Regions from separate parts of the Enterococcus faecalis genome, predicted to be linked through region 1. Evidence: riboswitches for the same ligand, from Rfam matches in the RefSeq annotation. Region 1 holds a riboswitch; each other region holds the start of a gene.
The links. A riboswitch is a leader RNA that binds a small molecule or an ion and turns the genes downstream of it on or off. The one in region 1 is predicted to bind magnesium.
Positions count from the first base shown of each region.

Region 2: it holds a riboswitch for magnesium, as region 1 does, so the genes downstream of both, mgtA (magnesium-translocating P-type ATPase) here and PYW42_RS13690 (phosphatase PAP2/LCP family protein) in region 1, are expected to answer to the same signal.
Region 3: it holds a riboswitch for magnesium, as region 1 does, so the genes downstream of both, PYW42_RS04505 (ABC transporter permease subunit) here and PYW42_RS13690 (phosphatase PAP2/LCP family protein) in region 1, are expected to answer to the same signal.
Region 4: it holds a riboswitch for magnesium, as region 1 does, so the genes downstream of both, mgtA (magnesium-translocating P-type ATPase) here and PYW42_RS13690 (phosphatase PAP2/LCP family protein) in region 1, are expected to answer to the same signal.

Region 1 covers NZ_CP118962.1:2,772,054-2,776,252, forward strand. Annotated here, with positions in the region: gene PYW42_RS13675 (zinc ribbon domain-containing protein) at 1-44, opposite strand, end outside; gene PYW42_RS13680 (biotin--[acetyl-CoA-carboxylase] ligase) at 183-1,175, shown strand; gene PYW42_RS13685 (lytic polysaccharide monooxygenase) at 1,439-2,077, opposite strand; M-box (ykoK) riboswitch at 2,505-2,671, shown strand; gene PYW42_RS13690 (phosphatase PAP2/LCP family protein) at 2,763-4,199, shown strand, end outside.
Region 2 covers NZ_CP118962.1:1,197,187-1,201,385, forward strand. Annotated here, with positions in the region: gene PYW42_RS05930 (glycoside hydrolase family 13 protein) at 1-586, shown strand, start outside; gene PYW42_RS05935 (TMEM175 family protein) at 757-1,338, shown strand; M-box (ykoK) riboswitch at 1,420-1,587, shown strand; gene mgtA (magnesium-translocating P-type ATPase) at 1,811-4,199, shown strand, end outside.
Region 3 covers NZ_CP118962.1:902,934-907,132, reverse strand. Annotated here, with positions in the region: gene PYW42_RS04520 (universal stress protein) at 1-103, opposite strand, end outside; gene PYW42_RS04515 (Nramp family divalent metal transporter) at 103-1,701, opposite strand; gene PYW42_RS04510 (P-loop nucleotide/nucleoside kinase family protein) at 1,970-2,485, opposite strand; M-box (ykoK) riboswitch at 2,800-2,967, shown strand; gene PYW42_RS04505 (ABC transporter permease subunit) at 3,012-4,199, shown strand, end outside.
Region 4 covers NZ_CP118962.1:1,141,574-1,145,772, reverse strand. Annotated here, with positions in the region: gene mgtA (magnesium-translocating P-type ATPase) at 1-1,840, opposite strand, end outside; M-box (ykoK) riboswitch at 1,954-2,124, opposite strand; gene PYW42_RS05695 (LysR family transcriptional regulator) at 2,377-3,252, shown strand; gene PYW42_RS05690 (LysR family transcriptional regulator) at 3,276-4,163, shown strand.

The DNA of each region.
Region 1 (4,199 bases):
TGCATGTTGCCACATTTCTCACAAACATATTGTTGCTTTTCCATTCCCCTCACTCCTTCTCAATAAAACAAGTATAGCAAACGCCTGCTTCATTTTCCTCCATCCTAAGATGGATTTTTTCACTAGTTGACCAAGCCTTTTCCTTTCCGCTACAATAAGTATAACGAATCGGAGGAAAAAATATGTCGACAAAAAGCCAAGTCCTAACTTTATTGATGAAACAAACGCCCGCATTCCTTTCGGGCGAAGAGATGGCACAACGTCTGTCCTTATCTCGCACAGCTATTTGGAAAGCAATTAATGAATTGAAAAAAGATGGCTATCAAATTACTAGCGTGCAAAATAAGGGGTATCGCCTTGAAAAATCAGATGTCCTTTCTGCAGAAGGCATTCAGTTGGCATTATGGCCACAAACGCCGCCTTTAACAATTACCGTCCTAGAAACATCTGAATCTACCATGACCGATGCTAAGCGGGCGATTTTAGACCAGACGCCCGACAATACATTGATTGTTGCTGACATGCAAGAAATGCCGCGGGGCAGGTTCGGCCGACCATTTTTCGCTACGCCAGGTAAAGGGATTTACATGAGCATGGTGCTTCAACCGAACCAAAATTTTGAAGAAATCGCCCAATATACTGTGATTATGGCCGTAGCGGTCGCTCGAGCAATGGATGCTCTGGCAGGCGTTCACACAGAAATTAAATGGGTCAATGATCTTTATTTAAATGGCAAAAAAGTTTGCGGGATTTTGTCGGAAGCCATGAGCAATGTGGAAACAGGGCAGATTTCTAATGTTATCATCGGCATGGGGATTAATTTTTCAATTACAGAAACCGAATTTCCTGAGGACATTCGGCAGAAAGTGACTTCTCTTTTCCCAGATGGTGAACCGACGGCGACGCGAAATGAATTAGTCGCCAACATTTGGAATCATTTTTATCAAATTTTAGACAAACGTTCAACGAAAGACTTTTTAGAAGAATACCGACAACGCTCCTTTGTGATTGGCAAAGACGTCGCTTTTACCCAAAACGGGCAAGACTTCCGCGGCGTTGCGACAACCATTAGTGGAAATGGAGAATTGATTGTTCAGTTGCCTGATGGCACGGCCAAAACGTTGTCTTCTGGGGAAATTAGTTTGGACCAGATTGGTGAATGGCGTCGAGGATAAGTGGGGAAGTTTAGAAAAAAGCAAGTGGGACATCAGTCGTTTTGACTGATGTCCCACTTTCTACTTCTGAAGATAATCAGCTGAACAAAAGCAGCCCCTTCGGAAATAAGCCGAAATTGACTTTCTCACACAAGTGTTCGGCATATCTTAATCCTTCCAAGTGTTAAGAATCACGAAGAACGTAGTGATTCGATGATGAACAGAACCTACTTAGTTCTTGGCGCTAAGCACTTTTGTCTCAGCCGCATTATCTTGATACCTGATTATTGAACATTAACATCTATCGCTTGATAAAATGAATTAATCGTGTCATTGATATCCCAAACGGCATAAATAACATGGTATCCTTTCCTATCAGCGGGAATCTTTATTCTGTGTGTTTCTGTATCATTGACCATAAATCCTTGACCAGGAGGTAAATCTTGACCGATTGGTTGCCCTACTATGCCAATCAGTTCCATTTCGTCCATCGTTAATGGTGCATTAGGATTCCATCCAGGTTTCGTCATATAGTATCTAAAACGATTGGTCTTATGTTTTGCCGTCATCACCCATTTAAAATTATTCTCTCCTGTTGTTATATTACTTTTTACCCAACGAGTGGCTGTTTGTTCATCTAGTTTGGAATAGCTTGCTAATCCAGCTGAAGGCAACCTTCCATTTAATTGACCCGTGTCTAATAATTTAGTTGGCGCTTCAATTCCTTGGGGTGTCGTGATAATTTCTGGCTGTGAGCTGTCTTGACCAGGTCCCCATCCAAATCCGTTTGCTTCCGCATTTTTGACTCGACTGACTGGGCTATCAACATAGCCATGTGCATAACTCTGCTGTGCATCTCCTAAAGCAAAAACACTGATCATCGTTGCGCCCACTGCAATTATGAATAACATCATTTTTTTCATGTATATCGCTCCCTTATAAGCAAAACCCTTCAAAAAACATGTAATCTTAATCAACTGAAACGTAAAATCTCCACAACATCATTTTTACTTTTTCGATAGCGACCATCAACTTTGTGCACAATTATTGTCGACATATTTATTTTAAATGAAGTAGCAATTCAATAGCAACTGTCCGCCTTTTTTACTGAGAAAAACTTATAGCACTCTTATAAAAAATGTTTGTTTTTTAATTTATCATTATTGAACACCAACTATTTATAGCGGTTAACCGAGAACAGCCTTGTACACTTTTTTTTAGAATGCTCAAGTACTGTTTTTTTAACTGCTTCACTTCCCCACACCTTTAAATTTATTTAAAAAACAATAAATTTTCTTAAACTTCATTGTGAGAACCGCTACATAAATTCTATACTTCTAGCGTTAGATAAAATAACCTTGTTAGGTGAGGCTCCTATCCAAACATAGGCTATTGCGCAGAAATGTCGAAAGACACCAATGTGTAAAACAGGAATGGTCGAATTAAGGCTCTTCTAAAAATAGCTAAGAGAAATCTTTACGTTGGATAGTGCTAAAGCTCAGACGATGAGAACCGATTGGCTTGCTGTGTCCTGTTTAGTCGCAAGCGCTTATTTACGATCGATGCTGGCTTAGTCTACTCTTTCAAGGGAAAAAGAAAGGGATTCTCATGCAAACATCGAATAAAAAATTTCCACTTTATGCCCTAACAACGCTTGTTTTTACTTTCCTCACTTTGTTAGTGGCGGCTAGTCCAAATTGGTTTCAACAAATGGACGAAGCTATCTATCACATCAAATGGCAATTAAATGCCCCACTTTTAACAGCGGTCAATCTGTTAGCAAAAACAGCCACAATTGGACCAATGCTGCTATTCTTCTTATTATTGATGGTATACCTTTTACGCAAAAAAGAAAAAATCCTAGCCTTTTGGGCTGTCAGTAACCTATTAGCTGTCGGCTTCTTAGGGAGCGTTTTTAAACATGTGGTGGGTCGGGCTCGACCAAACCTAGGCGCTTTAGCTGACCGGAGCTCTGCTAGCTTTCCCAGCGGACATTCATTATTAGCAATGGCGCTAGTCTGTACGATTTTGATCATTTTGGCCTATCTTCATGTTGAAAAAACCAAAGGCATCAAAATTTTCTTACTCACTTATTTAGTTTTGATTGTGTTAGGTCGTTTAATCTTACGCGTTCATTATCCTAGTGATGTCATCGCTGGGATGCTCCTAAGTTATAGCTGGATCAACTTTTCATTTCAAATTGTTCAACGTTATTTGCCGGCACCTGAACCAGAGGAAGCAGAAGTACCGACACAACGCCGGCGCCGCCATTCTCGTAAAAGAAAAAGCTTATTCGTGGTCTTCAGTTTAACCCTTTTATTTTTAGGCACACTTTCTGTTTCGGCTTACGGCGTCAGCATGTATCGCAATTTGCAAAAAACGGCGAACACCATGTATAAACCAAGAAAATCTTCCACGAAGAGTCCCGATTTAGCCAAAGGTGAGCCGGTTAGTTTCTTAATTATGGGAATTGCGAATGACTCAAAACGCAAAACCGATTACCGCTCCAACGCCTTGATGGTGGTTACAGTGAATAATCAATTACAAAAAACTACCATCACCAGCATCCCACGTGACTACTATGTGGAAATGGCTGGCACCAATGGCGAATACAATAAAATCAATGCGGCCCACGTTTTCGGTGGTGCCGATATGCAAATTAAAACGGTTGAAAATGTCTTGCACATCCCAATCAATCATTACTTTTCAATTGATATGGATGCTATGAAGGACCTTGGCGATGCGGTGGGCGGCGTCACTGTTGACAATGCCTTTGCTTTTGACGCTGAAGGGATTCATTATCCGAAAGGCAAACAGCATTTAGGGGGCTGGGAAGCTTTACAATACGCGCGCATGCGTTACGAAGACCCTGAAGGCGACTATGGTCGTCAACGCCGCCAACGAGAAGTTTTAATCGAATTAACCAACAAGCTACTTTCTTTTAACAGCTTGCTAAAATATCAAGAAATTCTGGACGTAATCGGCGAGCATGGCGAAACCGACTTGTCCTTTGACCAAATGATGGCGATGCTAAAAAAATACACC
Region 2 (4,199 bases), 1.3 Mb from region 1:
AGGAACACCGTTTATTTATCAAGGACAGGAAATCGGCATGGTTAATTATCCGTTTCAACAGATTGACGAGTTAGATGCTAAAGATTCTCATAACCATTATCGTTTGCTTATAGAAAGTGGCTACGATGCGAAACAAGCATTAAAAGAAGTGGCGCATTGGACGCGGGACCATTCGCGTACGCCTATGCAGTGGACGAGTCAAGAGGCAAGTTCATTCACCTCGGGGCATCCGTGGTTAGCAATTCATCCCAATTTCAAAGAAATAAATGTGGCTGACCAAGAAACGGATGCGCAATCCGTGTTGAATTATTATAAAAAGTTAATTGCGTTGCGGAAAGACAATCCGGTCTTTACAGATGGACAGTTTGAACTATTAGCGCCCAATCATCCGTCTGTTTTTGCTTTTTTAAGAAAAACAACTGAGGCAACAGCGTTAGTGATTGTCAATTTAAGTGGAGAAAAGTGCCAATTTGACTTGTCGAATAAATTACTAGGCAGAAAGTGGCAACAATTATTAGGGAATCAAGATTTTACGGTGAAGAAACGGATGCAGTTAGCACCTTATCAGGCAGGCGTATTCCAATAACTGATTTGTTCTATAACGAGTGCAAGAGGCTTACTTTTAAGTGGGGCTCTTGCACTCGTTTTTAGGAACTTCAACAACCGAGAGACTTCATAAATAATTGAATTTTTACAGAAATGCGTTATACTTACTTTGGGTAAGTTATTTAATTTTTATGAAAGTAGGGGGAAATGATGCCGAAAACACGTGTAGAAGCATTTACAGATGCAGTCATTGCGATTATTTTAACGTTATTAATTTTAGAATTAAAAATTCCTGAAAAAGCAGATTGGTCTGCTCTGACTCAATCTGGACACAAAATCATTATTTATTTAATTAGTTTTGTTACTTTATTGATTTATTGGAACAATCATCATCATTTATTTCAAAGTGTCCGTAAAATTGATGGACGTGTCCTTTGGATGAATAATTTTCTAATTTTGACGTTGACGTTTTTCCCGTTTGTTACTGGCTGGGTAGGTGAACATCCATTTTCTTGGCCGCCACAAGCTTTGTATGGCTTATTAGTATTAGGAGCTGATGTTGCTTATTATCTAGTGGTGCGGGCATTGATTCAGGCAAATGGGCCCAAATCCGAAGTACAACGTTTGTTCGGCCACTATCCAAAATTAACGCTTTCGATTGTGTTGAATATTATTGCGTTGATTGTAGGCAAACTAGTAGCGCCAATCGCTGTCCTGATTATTGATACGATTGTTTTAGTCATGTGGTTTATTCCTGAGCGAAAAGCAGAAATAAAGGGGATTTTAAAGTAGTTATTTTTTATTTATAACAAAAAAATCATAAATCTTTTGACAAGAATGTCAAACTCCTCTATTATAAGAAGTGGATAAAAACTGAATAATTGTTAGGTGAGGCTCCTATTTGGACAAATGCTGCTGCCGCGAAAGGATCGAGAGACCCTTAGTTGGTTGAACAGGAATAATCGTGAAGGTTATTCATAATGTAGCTGATACATGTTATCTACGCCCTATAGTGCTAAAGCTCAACGATAGAGAATCTTATTTAAAGATGGTATTTTGGGACGTACTCTATTGTTGAGTAGGTCCTTTTTTGTGTGTTTGGCAAAAAAGCAATTATTCACTGGAAGTATAAATAAGAAAAAGAAAGGATGACTGTCATGGAAGACCCTGGAAGTGAACAGAGAAACAAAATACAGTCACCAACGAAAGGAGAAGATTTTAGCGCTCTTTTCGGCAGGTGACCACAACCTTGGAGGAAAATAAAATGATGAACAAAAAAACAATGGATATGAGAAAAGCCACCAAAGATCAAGAATTACGTAAATTGGCGTTGCTTTCTGAACGGGAATTAATGATGGAATTACGGACATCTGAAAAAGGACTCTCGAATGAAGATGCCGAAAAAAGATTAGAGGAATTTGGACCAAACGAAGTTTCTGCACAAAAGCCAACCCCAGCAATTATTTTATTTTTAAGTGCATTCAAAGATCCGTTTGTCTATGTCTTAGCCTTATTGATGGTCGTTTCAACTTTAACGAAAGATTTCGAAGCCGCTATCGTGATGGGCGTGATGATTTTAGCCAGTGTCTTGATTGCTTTTATACAAGAGTATCGTTCTCAAAAAGCGAGTTTGGATTTAAAAGAATTAATTGAAAATACCGCTGCAGTGACACGGGAAGGGATTACGAAAGAAATTCCAATGGACGAAATTGTTCCAGGAGACATTGTAACTTTAGCTACAGGAGACATGATTCCTGCAGATGCCGTGTTGATTTGGACCAAAGATTTATTCGTTAATCAATCGTCGCTAACAGGCGAATCCATGCCTGTCGAAAAATTTGTGGATGCAGGTGTGGATCGTCAACAAACAGAGGTTTCTGCATTAGATATGCAAGACCTAGTGTTTATGGGTACAGATGTCTTGAGTGGACAAGGAAAAGCGATTATTTTAAAAACTGGGCAACATACATTTTTTGGTGATATTGCTAAAAATGCTACAACACAACGAGGAAAAACTAGTTTTGACTTAGGCTTAGCAAAAGTCAGTAAGTTTTTATTACGAATGGTAATGATTTTGTTTCCAATCGTTTTCTTGATTAATGGTTTAACTAAAGGTGCTTGGGGCGAAGCGTTTTTCTTCGCGATTGCCGTTGCAGTTGGTTTGACACCAGAAATGTTGCCAATGATTGTTACGAGTAACTTAGCCAAGGGTGCATTATCCTTATCGAAACATAAAGTCATTGTTAAAGAATTAGCGGCTATCCAAAATTTGGGTGGTATGGATGTGCTCTGTACAGATAAGACTGGAACGATTACCGAAGATCGTGTAGTTTTGGTTCAACATTTGAATCCATTAGGTGATTTGAGTGACGAGGTTCTAAATTTAGCCTACTTAAATTCTTCTTATCAAACAGGTTGGAAAAATTTAATGGATATTGCCGTTATTAATTTTTATGAAGAGCATCAATGGAAAACGCCGTTTAAAAATGTCACTAAAATTGATGAAATTCCTTTTGATTTTTCCAGACGCCGCTTAACGGTTGTCGTAAATGCAGATGATCATCAATTGATGATTACGAAAGGCGCCGTGGAAGAAATGGAAGAAGTGTGTACGCATGCGCAAATTAATGGCGAAATTGTACCATTAAGCACTGCTGTACGAGAAGAACTACGCCGAGTGAATGTTCAAATGAACAAACAAGGGATGCGTGTGTTAGCGGTAGCTGTAAAAAAAGATGTCCATAAAGAAGCAGTTTATTCAGTTGAAGATGAAAAAGAGATGACATTGATTGGGTTTATGGGTTTTCTTGATCCAGCAAAAGAGTCAGCCGTCAGCGCTATTCGCTCCTTACATGAACATGGTGTCAACGTGAAAGTGCTAACGGGCGATAATGACATTGTCGCCAAAAAAGTCTGTAAAGATGTAGGCATTGAAGTTTCCCATGTGTTATTAGGTTCTCAAATTGAAGCAATGACAGATGAAGAGTTGCGGGCGCAAGTAGAAGAAACTAATTTATTTGCCAAATTAAATCCGATGCAAAAATCTAAAATTATTGAATTGCTACAAGCAAAAGGTCATACGGTTGGTTTTATGGGGGATGGCATTAATGATGCACCGGCATTACGAAAAGCTGATGTGGGCATTTCAGTAGATACTGCAGCTGATATTACTAAAGATGCTAGCTCGATTATTTTACTGGAAAAAAGTTTAAATGTACTGGAATCTGGTGTGATTGAAGGACGAAAAGTATTTAGCAATATGATGAAATATATTAAAATTACCATCAGTTCCAATTTTGGGAATGTCTTTTCAATTTTAGTAGCCAGTGCCTTTTTACCATTTCTACCAATGCTTTCCTTACAACTCTTGATTCAAAATTTGATTTATGATGTGGCTCAGTTGACAATTCCTTGGGATAATGTCGATGAAGAAGAGTTATTAAGCCCTGTTCGGTGGGAAACGAACGGACTAGCGAAATTTACAGTATGTATTGGCCCGGTAAGTAGTATTTTCGATATTCTAACGTATCTTGTCATGTGGTTTGTGTTTAGCGCCAATAGTTTGGCAACTCAACATTTATTCCAAACAGGTTGGTTTATGGTGGGACTTGTTAGTCAAACGTTAGTTGTTCATATGGTCCGGACGCGGAAAA
Region 3 (4,199 bases), 1.0 Mb from region 1:
CCAATTCAGCTTGTTCTTCTTTTGCTTTTTGGATAGCATAATGAAATGCTTTTAACGCATCTGGCGACTCTTCAACACCAACCATAATTTTTGAAAATTTCATTATTTAACCTCCTCTACTTGTTGCTCCATAGCTGCAAGCTGCTGTGCATATCGTTTATCGCCTTTATATAATTCCACAACCGTCCAAACTAACAAGAGGATGACGAGTGCTATGATGACATAGGCGATATTATCGGCTAACGTAATTTGACTCGCTGTCGGATTATCACCGAAAAATCCTTCAATTTGATCAGGTAAGCCTTTCATATTGAGGTAAATTAAGCCAATGACAGAAACCCAGCCTAACAATTTAATTAACCACGAGTTTTTAAAATGTTCACCCATTTCAACACGGCTATCTGTAAACATCAGTAAAGGCAACATCGAAAATGGCAAAGCAAATGCTAGAAAAACTTGTGAATTGTTCATTAAATTATTAATCGCAATATGCTCCTCCACTGTACTTTTTCCGCTGGTCATTAAAACACAAATTAAGACAGGAATAACAGATAACAAACGTGTGACCATCCGACGTAACCAAATTGGTACGCGCATATGAATAAACCCTTCCATAATAATTTGACCAGTTAAGGTTCCTGTAATTGTTGAATTTTGTCCTGATGCCAATAAGGCTACCGCAAATAAAATTGATAAAATTCCAGAACCTGCAATATGCGCTAAAATAGAATTACTCATAACCGCTGGATTTGATAAAGCATCAAACAAACCAAAGAATGAAGGATCTTTGACACTGCCGGATTTAAAAACGGCCACACCCATAATCAATAACAAAGAGTTAACAAAAAATGCCATCGTTAATTGAATATTAGAATCCCAAGTTGAAAAGCGTAAAGCGCGTTGAATATCGGTTTTATCTTTACGATCAATTTTACGACTTTGGACAACAGAAGAATGTAAATACAAATTATGAGGCATCACTGTTGCACCAATAATCCCCAATGCACCTGTCAGTGGCGTTTGCCCATTCACCGCATGTGATGTAGAAAAAGCTTCTGCGCTAGGAACCAGCCCTTTAATTACATCTCCCCATACTGGATTTGACAATGCCACTTGATAAGCAAAAATCACAAAAATAACAACAATTAAAGCAACAACAATAGCTTCAATTTTTCTAAAACCAATTTTTGTCAATAACAACAAAAGTAAAACATCAAATACCGTAATGAAGACAGCCAGACCTAAAGGAATATGAAATAATAAATATAAGGCAATTGCGCCCCCGATAACTTCAGCGATATCTGTAGCCATAATTGCTAACTCTGTTAAAATCCATAATACAATACCTAACGTCTTACTAGTTCTAGCACGAATCGCTTGTGCTAAATCCATCTGTGAAACAATGCCTAATTTAGCAGCCATATATTGGAGCAACATTGCAATCAAACTGGAAATTAAAATAATCGACATCAATAAATATTGAAAATTTTGTCCCCCAGTAATTGAAGTAGACCAGTTTCCTGGATCCATATACCCCACTGCTACCAATGCTCCTGGACCTGAGTAAGCAAATAACGTTTTCCAAAAACTCATATTTTTAGGCACGTCGATGGTGCCATTAATTTCTTCAAGCGAAGGACCATTTGCATATTCAATCAAATGATGTCTTTGCTTTGGTTCATGTTCTTCTGAATTTTTCAATTCAATTCCTTCTTTCGTTTTGCAATAATTTTAAAAGGCCCTTCCCGTTAGAAGGTTAACCTCTAGTATATTTTAGGTACACCTAAAATATACTGCTAAAAATAACAAAATGCAAGACTTGAAAGAAAATTTTGACAGTGTAAAAATAGATTGTCGTAAATGTGCGATCTTAAAGTTTGAAGAAATCAGGGTAGCTGGTAGTTGATTATCTTAAGAAGTAGAAAATAAGGGACCTAAGTCATTTCGGCTTAGGTCCCTTATTTTATTTTTATTCGGTTATTCTATTAAGAATGGATGCTACAATTTCTGTCGTGTCAGCTGAATGATTTCTAAAAATCTCGGTAAACTTAATCTGACGAAAACCTTCAAGTACTTCGGGCAACTTATTTTTCCCCCATTCAAAAGTTCCATCATTTCTTTTCAATAATCTTTGTAAAATTTCTTCTTTCTCGACCGCTAACAAAAAATGATAAACGTCAATGCCTGCTCGTCTCAGATATCCAATCAGCTCTTCTTCATATTCATTTTTATAAAGGGTCATTGTAACAATAATCGGCCGTCCAGACTCTTTGGACATTCGTTTTAATAAATGAGCATTCCAGCAACGCCATTCCTGATACTCCTGAAAATCATTTTCTTTCATTTCTTCGGGAACTAGCTCCATCAATGCACTACCAATAATTTCTGGATCATAAATGATTGCGTTGGGAAGTTTTTGTTGTAACTCATGTGCAATGGTCGTTTTTCCGGATCCAAACGCACCGTTTAACCAAATAATTATCATAATTTCCTTTCTTCTGAACAAATTTCTTTGTTGTTTAATTTAGGTGCTAGATTACTTTTAATTTTTTTAGCCATTCACTTATAGTTACTACTTACATCTTTAACAGTAAACGAGACAAACTAAAAATACAACATCCTACGCTATTAACCTCGGGTTATATAACATACTCATCTGATAATTTCTCCCTAAAAAAACAGAATGTGGGCAATCTTTTTAAGAATAATTGAATAGAATAACAACAAACAGTAATTCAGGTATAACCAGCTAGAAATTGTTTTATTTTTAGTCACGAGTATGATAAGCATGTAAATCAAATAGAATCATATTAGGTGAGGTTACTCTGAAGAACACAGGTTATCGCTCGGAAATGTCGAGAGACAGTAACGAGTAAAGCAGGGATTGTCGAATTAAGGCTTTCCTAAGATAACTAGAATTTTTTTCTTACGTCTCAGAAAGCCAAAGCTCAATTATTGTGATTACCCTATAATCTTCTTCTTTTATTCGGCGACCTCTTTAATATGATTAATTGGAGGTTTTTAAATTGAAAGCTGTCACTGCATCATCTAAGAAAAATACCCTACTTGCTAAAAGTATCGGGAATCTTACCTTGCTCATCATTTTAGGCATTTTCATTTTTATCATCGTCTTCTCTTGGCTAAAAATGAATCGCCCTCTCCACACCCTTCCCTCAGAAGAATTCCTCGCAACACCAAGTAAAACAGATGATTTCTTATCTCCATCAAATCTTTTTTACTTTTCAATTCGAACCATGTTTCGAATGATTGTGGGGATGGCTTGGTCCTTCCTGTTTTCCTTTGTTTTTGGTATTTTAGCCGTAAAATATAAAACGGCACGAAGAGTCATTTTACCATTAGTTAATTTCCTTGAATCTGTTCCATTGCTAGGTTTTTTGACCTTTACAACTGCTTGGTTACTTGGTTTATTTCCAGGAAATGTGATGGGCGCAGAAGCGGTTGCTATTTTTGCCATCTTCACAGGTCAAGCTTGGAACATCATGTTGACTCTTTATCAAATAATGGAAGTTATTCCTTCAGATCTAGTCAATGTGACCGATCAGTTCAAGTACAATGCTTGGGAAAAATTTTGGCGGCTTGAATTTGTTTACTCAATTCCTGGCTTACTTTGGAACGTTATTATTTCTCAAACTGCGGCTTGGTTTGCCTTGGTGGCCAGCGAGCAAGCTTCTGTTGCCTTTCCTAAAGAAACCAACCTTTATTTACCAGGAATTGGTTCTTATATCCAAGTAGCATTAAATCGAGCCGACTTTAAATCCTGTTTATGGGCTGTTTTTGCCTTATTAATCAATGTGGTGATTTTAAACTTTTTAGTTTTTCAACCTTTAGTTCGAGCCACTTATTATTTTAAATATGAAACAGATGTCGAAAGTACGACGCCACCTAAATCCATCATTTATCATTTATTAAAAAAAGCAACTTTAACGAAATACTTTTCAAAAGCTTTTGTGAAATTCAGTCATTTTTGGATTTACGATTTACCAAAAGTTTGGTACTTTTTCAAGCTAGACTATCTCTATCGATTACTAGCAAAATTACGCCATTTCTTCAAAACATTATGGTATGTCAGCTTAACCATTATTGGGGTTTATTGTTCTATTAAGCTCTATCATTTCTTGCCCCATCAAGATTTCAGCATGATTCCTAGATTAACCCTTTATACTACACTACGGGTTACC
Region 4 (4,199 bases), 1.2 Mb from region 1:
CTAAAAAGCCAACAGTTTGACCATTTTCAGTTAACGCATTTACAATACGAACTTTTTGGTCAGGCGTAATTTTGGCGAAAATATTATACGCTTGAACGGTTTTTCTTAATTCTTCTTGGTTTAATTGTTGAAGTTCATTTCCTGTAATAATTTTTTCGCCAGCCAGACCAACTTCTTTACAAACAGAATGTGTCACATACTGATTGTCCCCCGTTAATACTTTCACAGCTACATTATGTTGATGTAAGGCGTGAATAGCTGCCGCTGCTGTTTCTTTTGGCGGATCCAAGAAGGCAAGATAACCTTGTAAAATCAACTCTGATTCATCTTTAGTTGTATACTCCCATTCAGCCGTTTCGACTTTTTTATCGGCAATTGCTAGAACGCGCAAACCATCTCGATTTAAAGCTTCAACGTCTTTGGTAATTTTTTGACGCAGCGTCTCTGTTAAGGGCACAATTTCGCCATCTAAAAGTACCTGTGTGCAGACCAAGAGCATTTCTTCAACCGCACCTTTGGTAATTAAGCGTGTTTCTCGCGTTTTAAACTCTTTGATAATCACACTCATTCGACGTCGATTGAAATCGAAAGGAATTTCATCTACTTTATAAAAATCATCTGATTGTATATCACTTTCTTGTGTCGCCGCTTGAATAACGGCGTTATCCATTAAATTACGCAAACCTGTTTGAAAATAACTGTTTAGAAATGCTAAATCCAAGACTTTTTGATCTTCTTGGCACCCAATATTATAGTGGTATTCTAAAATTACTTTATCTTGTGTTAAGGTACCTGTTTTATCCGTACAAAGTACATCCATCCCGCCAAAATTTTGAATGGCATTGACATTTTTCATAATCGTGCCTTCTTTAGCCATTTCTCGAGAACCTTTGACTAAATTGGTTGTTACAATCATAGGTAACATTTCTGGTGTCAAGCCGACAGCTGTGGCAATCGCAAACATTAACGCTTCCACCCAATCGCCTTTTGTTAACCCATTAATTAGAAAAACAGTTGGCGTAATGACCAACATAAAGCGAATCAGCACCCACGTTGTTTTATTAATTCCTGTTTCAAAACTCGTCTGCTGCTGCTCTTCTCCGTTATCAGAAGCCATCCGTCCGAATAAAGTTTGATTACCAACTTTAATGACAATGCCCAAACCAGTGCCACTAATTACATTTGTTCCTAAAAACAAAAGATTGTCGTATTCTGTATCAATTTGATCACTATCTTTTTGATGAGTCGCGTGTTTTTCAATGGGAAAACTCTCTCCAGTCAAGGATGATTGGGAAACAAATAAGTCCTTAGATTGGATTAAACGTAAATCGGCTGGAATCATATCGCCAGCGGATAGTTGGACTAGGTCGCCACACACAACTTCCTCAATAGGAATTTCCATTTGCTTCTTGTCGCGAATGACTGTCGCTGTAACTTTAATCATATTTTGTAATTTTTCAACTGCATTGCTTGATTTGACTGATTGGACAAAACTCATCGTGCCGCTTAAGATGACCATCGCTAACATAATTAACACGCCAGTAACATCTTTTTCCTCTGGCGTAGCATAGACATATTCTGTAAAAAATGAAATCGTGGCTAGTGCTAATAACACCAAAGTAAACGGCGTGATATACGATTTTATAAAAAGTCGCAGCCGTGAAGCTTTTTTTTCATTCATAATTTTGTTGCGGCCATAACGTTCTTGTAATTCTTCAATATCTTGGTGTTTAATGCCATCCCAAGTTGAGCCGAAACGTTGTAAAACTTTTTCTGCTTCTGAGTGGGCAAACTTTTTGTAACTATAGTCATGGCCCAAGTGACGCATTTTCTTTTCCATTTTCTTTCACCTCATTTATCTGTTGTTGACTTGAATTGACGATCGGTTCATCTTCCATTTTCCTCACCCTTTCCACAAAAAAAGACACGCTGAAAACTCAACGTGTCAAAGAATAATCGTTCTTATCGTTGAGCTTTAGCACTATACAACGTAAAAAGCGATTGCTTTTAGCTACCTTAAGAAAAGCCTTCATTCGACAGTTCCTGTTCTACCCATTGGCGTCTCTCGACATTTTTGGGCAGTAGCCTATGTTTGTATAGGAGCCTCACCTAACAAATCTTATTTAATTACAACAGCAAGTATAATTCTTCCTTGAAAAAATAACGATATAGAAAAAGTTTTTAGCAGATAACTTTTTGTCCATTCAGTAACAAAAAGAAAAATAATCCGCTTATTTACTATGGTTTTCTGTTATGATTCGTATTTATTCATAGAATCATAACTGGTTAAATTAATCTAAAGACCGTCAGATAGCCTTGTCGAGAAGCTTTTCTTCTGCTATTTTTTGTATAGTTAAAGAAACGGCGGTGAGGAAAATGAAATTACAACAACTAGAATATTTTATGGCAGTTTCAAAGTATGCGAGTTTTACTTTAGCTTCTCAAAAGCTCCATACGAGTCAACCTTATTTAAGTACCCAGCTCAAGGAGTTGGAACGTGAATTAGGTGCTTCATTAATTTTAAGAGACAAGAAACATTGTCGGCTTTCTCCAGCAGGCGAAGTCGTCGCCAAGCGAACAGAAATGATTTTTGCACTCATTAAGGAAGCGCAAGAAGAGATTAATGAATTAGTGACCCAAGGATCGACAACGACCATTCGGATTGGAACAAACTTAATTGATATAGATAAAGCATTTGGAGAAGTCTTGTTGTTATTTAATCAATCCTATCCGTATGTAAGTATTGATTTTAAGTATTATTACGATCTTGAAACAGCCTTGGAAACAGATTTAATTGACATTGGGATTGGGATATTTTTGGATACCTCGATTCCATTAGAGAAAGAATTAATTTATACAGAAAGCTATCTCCTTTGTGTCAATAAAAATCATCCTTTAGCCCATGCCGATAGCGTAACGATTGACGAAATTCGTTCTTTACCTTTTGCTGCATATTCCGATCAAGTATATGAAAAAAAAGTGTTTAAACGTTGGGAACGTAAAATCAATTGGGAAAATCGGCAAATCGTCATCGAACTTCCTTCTCTTCATTTAGTCTTAGACATGGTCCAACGAGAAAAAGCCTGTAGCATCCTTCCCTATTCACTCACTGATGAACTAAACAGACGTAACTTAGTTGGTATTCCTCTGGAAGATAGTCCAGAACGAGCCATCTATTTAGTTCAGAATAATCATCACGGACATTGTGAAGCACACCGTTATTTATTTGAACAATTACGTTATTTATTCTAGGAATAGAAAAAGGAGGAATTCCCATGGAACTATTTCGTTTACATTATTTTTTAGAGTTATGCAAAGTGAAACAATTTACTAAAGCAGCCGAAAATTTAGCAATTTCTCAAGCTGCATTAAGTAAGCAAATAAAAATTCTTGAAGCAACGTTAGGCGCTGAACTTTTTAATCGCCAAGGCCAAACTACCACCTTAACGCCAGCTGGATTAATTTTAGAAAAATATTGTTGGCGCATCACCAATGAGTTGGTCTCAATTGAAGAAGAGCTAAAAGAAATTAATCATTCTTCCAACCATATTTATGTGGCCACTTATCTCTGTGATTTAGAATATAAATTGAATGACTTACTAATGACAACATTAACGGATCGTTCATCCAACTTACAAGTCCACACTATTATTACAGAAAATATTCTTCAATCCTTGGAAACAATGGATGCAGATTTTGGTATTTCCTTTGCTGACTTACCATTACCTGAACATATTGGTAAAATTGATTTATTTACAGCAAATTATCAATTCATTTTAAGAAACGATCATCCAGCTTTGGCAAAAGCCACGACGGAAGAAATTTTAAAAGAACTAACAATGTACCCCTTCGTCCGTTTAAATACCGAATTTTCCGAGCAAAACAAATTAACCAATTGGCTAGATACTACGTTTTCTAATTTTTCTCCAGAGAAAGTCATTCAAGTGGATACTCTTTCACTTATTACTCACTTGGTGTCTCATTCCGATAGTTTCGCTATTGTCCCCGAATACACAAATATTCAACTTTTAGACAATTCGATCCATACACTAACTTACCAAGAACTACCTAAACGAAACATGGCAGTTTATTATTTAAAAGAACGTTACATGAGTCGACAACTTCAACAACTTTTGGCTGAATGCCAAAAACAATTTCAATAGTAAAAACCAAGACTAGAGCTTGTCGGCAAGCGAGTT